2 regions of the Cobetia sp. QF-1 genome follow, and region 1 is predicted to be linked to the other one. Evidence: predicted binding sites of a transcription regulator. Region 1 holds the regulator's gene; the other holds the start of a gene.

Region 1 (3,154 bases):
TGTGGATGCGCCGTTCGATGTTCTCGCATGGACGCTTCCGCGTGCTGGTACAGGAAGGCTTCACGCCGGAATTTGCAGCCGCTCTCGGCCTCTGACAAGTCTTGCTCCGCGCCCACTTTCACTCTGCATCGTCCGTCCAGGAGTCCTGATGTCCGCTTCATCCACTTCGCCCGCTGCTCGTCCATCCAGACTGGCCGACTACCTCGCCTTGACTCGCCTTGATCGTCCGATCGGTACCTGGCTGTTGATGTGGCCGACGCTCTGGGCACTGTGGCTGGCGGCTGATGGCCTGCCACAGCGCAATACCCTGCTGATCTTCATGGCAGGGGTCTATCTGATGCGAGCGGCAGGCTGCGTGATCAACGACTACGCCGACCGCCACTGGGACAAGCATGTCGAGCGTACGCGCGACCGACCGCTGACCTCAGGGCGCATCTCGGAACGCGAGGCGCTGACGCTGTTCGGTGTGCTGGTCGCGGCATCCTTCATTTTGGTGTGCTTCACCAATCTGACCACCATGCTGCTGTCCATCGTCGCAGTACTGCTCGCGGCCAGCTATCCGTTCATGAAGCGCTTCCATCATCTGCCGCAAGTCGTGCTGGGCGCGGCCTTCGGCTGGGCGATCCCGATGGCCTTCGCTGCCACACTGGAAGACGTACCGAGCTACGGCTGGTGGCTATTCGCTGCCAACCTGATGTGGACCGTGGCCTACGACACCGCGTACGCCATGGTAGATCGTAATGATGATCTCAAAGTCGGGATCAAATCTACCGCCGTGCTGTTTGGCCGTGCCGACAAGCTGATGATCGGCCTGCTGCAACTGGGCATGCTGGCGGTGCTGATTGGCATCGGCCTGCACCTGGCGCTGGGAATCTTCTACTGGCTGGGCCTGACGGCAGCAGCAGCTACCTTCGTCTGGCAACAGTGCTTGATTCATGAGCGCGAACGCGGTCCGTGCTTCCAGGCATTTCTCAATAATCATTGGTCGGGATTGTTGATCTTCGTCGGTATCGTGCTGGCCACCTGGCCGACGCTCTAACCCCCGGTACGCCTTGCTTACCACGGTTGAGAGGCCTGCTGGCAGCCAGACTTGCAAGCTGCCATGCTGGCCACTGTCATCCCACTGTCATATAAGCGGGGTGTAATCGTCATCGACTTGTCATTCTGGCGCCTGCGCCGACTGCTGCATGGGATTTAGCGATGAGCTCCAAGACCGTACTGATTGTCGACGACGAATCCTCCATACGCGAGATGATCGCCGTCGCACTGGAAATGGCAGATTACCGCGTACTGGAAGCTGATAATGCCCAGGACGCCCACGCCATCGTGGTCGATGAAAAGCCTGACCTGTTGCTGCTGGACTGGATGATGCCAGGCACCAGCGGACTTGAGTTGGCACGCCGCCTCAAGCGTGACGAGACCACCGCCGAGCTGCCCATCATCCTGTTGACCGCCAAGGGCGAGGAAGACAACAAGATTCAGGGTCTGGAAGCGGGCGCCGACGACTACATCACCAAACCCTTCTCGCCGCGCGAGCTGGTGGCTCGTCTCAAGGCCGTACTACGCCGCACGACCCCAAAGGGCATCGAAGAAGCAGTGGAAGTTGAAGGGTTGATGCTTGATCCCGCCAGCCATCGCGTCACGGCACACGGCAGCTCGCTGGAAGTCGGCCCGACTGAATATCGGCTACTGCAGTTCTTCATGACCCATCAGGAGCGTGCCTACACGCGCAGTCAGTTGTTGGATCAGGTCTGGGGCGGCAATGTCTATGTCGAGGAACGCACCGTGGATGTGCATATCCGCCGTCTGCGCAAGGCACTGGGCGAAGGGCATCAGCACCTGATTCAGACCGTGCGTGGTACCGGCTACCGCTTCAGCGCCCAGGCCTGAGGCGCGGATGCGCTACTGGACAAACGAGCTATGGCGACTCGGCTATCTGGCCGGTGGCTTCGGACTGATTGGTGGTTTGCTCGGCTTTCTCGGCTGGGGGCTGGCGCTGGGATTGGCGCTGTATCTGTTCGTGCATCTTCGCCATCTCAAGAGTCTCTATCACTGGCTGATCACCAATCCCCACGAAGAACCCCCGCCCGGTGATGGCGTATGGGGAGATCTGCTCGATCGCCTGTATCGCTACCAGAAGGGCCAGCGCAAGGCACAGGAGCGCTTGCGCAGTATCCTCAACCGTATTCAGGAATCCTCGGAGGCGATGCGTGATGGCCTGGTGATGCTGGATAACCACGGTGACATGGAGTGGTGGAACAGCGCCGCAGAGCAGCTGATCGGCCTCAAGGTCAGTCATGATCGCGGCCAGCACGTCACCAACTATCTGCGCGACCCCGCTTTCATCGATTACTTCAATCGCCTCGACTATCGCGAACCGCTGACACTGCAGTCACCGCTGTCGGACAACCTGATTCTTCAGGTATCCATTACCTTGTTCGGCGATAATGAGCGGCTGGTGATGGCACGTGACGTGACGCGTCTCTATCGACTGGAAGAGATGCGTCGCGATTTCGTGGCCAACGTCTCGCATGAGCTACGCACACCGCTGACGGTGCTGGCGGGCTATCTGGAAACCTACAGCGACTATGCCAGCGACTTGCCACCGCGCTGGCAACGTGGTCTTGGGCAGATGCAGAGCCAGACCGATCGCATGCAGCATCTGGTCGAAGACCTGCTGACCCTATCGCGGCTGGAGACGGATGAGCTGTCTGGCGAAGGGCATTGCCTCAACATGCCAGCATTGCTGGAGCAGATCCGCGAAGATGCAGCGGGACTCTCACAAGGGCGCCACACCTTCTCAGTGGAGGCAGATGCCACATTGTCACTATGCGGTGAGGAGCAGGAGCTGCGCAGCGCGATCTCGAACCTGGTCTTCAATGCCGTACGCTACACTCCAGAAGGCTGTCATATCACCCTGCGCTGGCATGCAACCGCAGACGACCTGGTGGTGGAAGTCGAAGACGACGGTGATGGCATCGACCCCGTGCACCTGCCGCGCCTGACCGAACGCTTCTATCGCATCGACAAGGGCCGCAGCACGGCCACGGGCGGTACCGGCCTTGGACTGGCCATCGTCAAGCATGTGCTGATCCGCCATCAGGGCCATCTGGACATCGATAGCCATCCCGGTGAAGGGGCACGCTTCCGATGC
Region 2 (3,154 bases), on a different contig from region 1:
ACGTCCCGTTCGGAAGCGATTGACGATGGATGATCTCGGCGAGTGCCCAGGCACTGCCGGGGACCAGGTTGGCCGGCTTGAAGACAACCGAGTTGCCGAAGGCCAATGCGGGCGCAATCTTCCACACCGCCGTCGCCAGCGGGAAATTCCAGGGACTGATCACACCCACGACACCAACAGGCTCACGGCGAATCTCAATCTCGACGCCAGGGCGTACCGAGTCAGCACGCTCATCAATCTGACGCAGAACTTCAGCACCGTAGTAATGGAAGAACTGGCCAGAGCGATGAACTTCACCGATGCCCTCTGCCAATGTCTTGCCTTCTTCGCGTGCCAATAGCTTGCCTAGCTCCGTCTTGCGCGCGATAAGCTCGTCACCAATGGTCATCAATACCGAATAGCGTTGCTCAAGCCCGGAAGTCGCCCACTGGATCTGACCGCGCTTGGCGGCGGCAATCGCCAGAGCCACTTGATCGACACTGGCCTGCGCATAATGGCCGATGACATCGCGGGTATCAGACGGATTGATGTTAGCGACATTGCCCTGTCCCGAGACCCATTGGCCATCGATATAGAGAGAGTAAGCGGTGGTAGTAGACTGCTGAGACATGTGAACCTCCTTAGACGCGGTGACATCAGCCTAAGAGGGTTCATGGGATAAAGATAATCAATAATAAATCACTTATGATAAGTTTTTCTTACCATCAAACTAAGGTCTATTTCAATGATCGCAGAGCTCAAGATAACGCCATTGCGCTATGTTCTGGCGGTCGTGGACCACGGCGGTTTCCATGCCGCCTCTCGCTATCTGCACCGCACACAACCCGCCCTGTCGATGGCCATACGAGAGTTGGAGGGACGCCTGGGCGAGGCATTGTTTGAAAAGGGAACCAAGGCGACCCTGACACCCTACGGCAGCTACTGTTTGCCGCGCTTCAGAGAGCTGATCAATCAACATGATCGCCTGAGTCGTGAGCTGCAGGCACGCGCGGCCAGGGAGGCCGGCCAGCTGGACATGGCAGTGGTGCCCTCGGTGGCCAGTCGTTTGATGCCGAAATTGCTCTCGGAATTTGTCAGTCGCTATCCAGGCATCAAGGTGGGATTGCACGATGGAAATGCCGACTTCGTACGGGAACAGGTGATCAGCGGACAAGTCGATATCGGTCTATCGAGCCTATGGGGAAGTGATGAAGAGCTGCAGTTCCAGCCGCTGTTTCATGATGAAGTGGGAGTCGTCTGCCGAGACGACCATCCACTGGCAGGACGCACATCACTGATGTGGCAGGAGCTTCAAGGTGAATCCCTGATAGGAAATGGCACCTCGCGCTTGCTGCAAGGGACCGCTGCTGAATCACTACTGGAGATGCATGACCTCTATATCTCCAACATGATCTCGCTCACCGCCACCCTGGTCGCCGGCATGGGGGTAACGACGCTTCCTCGCCTGGCATTTCCGCAGGAATACGAACGCCTTCGCTTCATTGAGCTGGCCGACCCCAGTGTCAGTCGTGAGGTCGGACTGATCCGCCGAAAAGGCTACAGCCTCTCACCTGCAGCACAAGCCATGACGGACTTCATCATTGAAAGTCTGGGAGCATCTGGTATCCCCCTGCAGTGATATGGGCCAATCTCTTATCTCGACGAGGAACGCAGTGCTCGGCATCAAGACCAGTGTCATCACGCACAACATTGATGCTAGCCATCACCATTCCCACTCTCGGCTTCTTGCCGACTCCAGTCTCTTTCATACTTCACCAGCCAAGATGGCATTTCGATGGCAATAACATGTCATCAGGATGTCACTCACCGTCAAGTCATTGATTTATGGTTCATTGATCAGTGGCCCCTCCACTTGGCGGCAAGATGATGAACCACGATCATCATCAAACTGACATTGTCTAGACAACTGCCATTCATCTTCTCCCGTCACACTGATGCCATCCCCAGAGGAGAGGCGTCATGAGCATTCCCACGATTACTGTCGAGAGCCTGAACAAGTCTTTCGGACACCGCCAGGTGCTCGACGACGTGAGCTTTCGTGTCATTCCCGGCGAGATGGTGGCCCTCATCGGCCCTTCGGGGTCTGGCAAGTCCACGCTGCTGCGCCACCTGGTCGGCTTGACCTGCGCCAATCGTCACAGCGGTGGGCGCATCACGCTGATGGCACGTGAAGTCCAGCATGCCGGACGGCTGCGTCGTGCCCGCCGGAGTGAGCGTTGCCGCACGGGTTACATCTTCCAGCAATTCAACCTGGTCGGCCGCTTGAGCGTCTTGACCAACGTGCTGATCGGCACGCTGGGCAGCATGCCGCGTCTGCGCTCGCTACTGGGCCGCTTCACCAATGAGGAGCGCCAACGCGCCCTCGCCTGCCTGGCACGCGTCGGGCTGGAAGAAATGGTCCATCAGCGGGCCAATACCCTGTCAGGCGGCCAGATGCAGCGTGTCGCCATCGCGCGGGTATTGATGCAGGACGCCGAGGTAATCCTGGCCGATGAGCCCATCGCCTCGCTTGATCCGCGCAGCGCCCGCGAGGTGATGGAGATTCTGAGTCGTATCCATGCCGAGGATGGTCGTACCGTCGTCATCACACTGCATCAAGTCGATGTCGCCCGCCGCTACTGTCATCGCGCCATTGCACTGAAAGATGGCCGTCTCTACTTCGACGGCGCCATTGGCGAGCTGACGGACGAGCGTCTGCAGGCGCTTTATGAAAATGCCGGGCTCGATGAACTCCGCGCGGGTGAGCCTTCGGCAACAACGCCTGCCCTCAGCGCAGTCAAGAACACGGCGCCCCGAAAAGTCGCACCGGCCATGGTGTGAACCAGCACTTCCATGACCAGCACTACTTGTTGACCAGCACTACTTGTTGATCAGCACTTTTATGGACCAGTCCATCTCAAGACCAGCGCTTCATTCCCCCATTGCTTGATCCACTGCTTGCCTCTTGGAGACTCCCCCATGGCTTCCGCTTCCTTTCGTCGTCTGACCCTTCCGCTGATCGTAGGTCTAGGTCTGGCCGCTGGTGCCCAGTTGGCCGCTGCCGCCGAGACGCTCAAGTTCGGCATCATTTCCACTGAATCGAGCCAGAACCAGCAGCCGCTGTGGAAGCCCTTCCTGGCTGACATGTCAAAGTCCCTCGGCATGAAGGTCGAGC

The links. Region 1 encodes PhoB, which activates phosphate uptake and scavenging genes when phosphate is short. Its sites were predicted from a motif close to TGTCATANNNNTGTCANA; they were not measured.
Region 2: the regulator PhoB is predicted to act here: its motif matches at 1,787-1,804, upstream of phnC (phosphonate ABC transporter ATP-binding protein).

What each region holds. Positions count from the first base shown of each region.
Region 1 is NZ_NBVS01000005.1:262,340-265,493, reverse strand. Features, by position in the region: gene CFN46_RS11685 (chorismate lyase) at 1-95, shown strand, start outside; gene ubiA (4-hydroxybenzoate octaprenyltransferase) at 149-1,039, shown strand; gene phoB (phosphate regulon transcriptional regulator PhoB) at 1,201-1,890, shown strand; gene phoR (phosphate regulon sensor histidine kinase PhoR) at 1,898-3,154, shown strand, end outside.
Region 2 is NZ_NBVS01000004.1:390,862-394,015, forward strand. Features, by position in the region: gene CFN46_RS10130 (aldehyde dehydrogenase family protein) at 1-610, opposite strand, end outside; gene CFN46_RS10135 (LysR family transcriptional regulator) at 725-1,618, shown strand; gene phnC (phosphonate ABC transporter ATP-binding protein) at 1,960-2,820, shown strand; gene phnD (phosphonate ABC transporter substrate-binding protein) at 2,959-3,154, shown strand, end outside.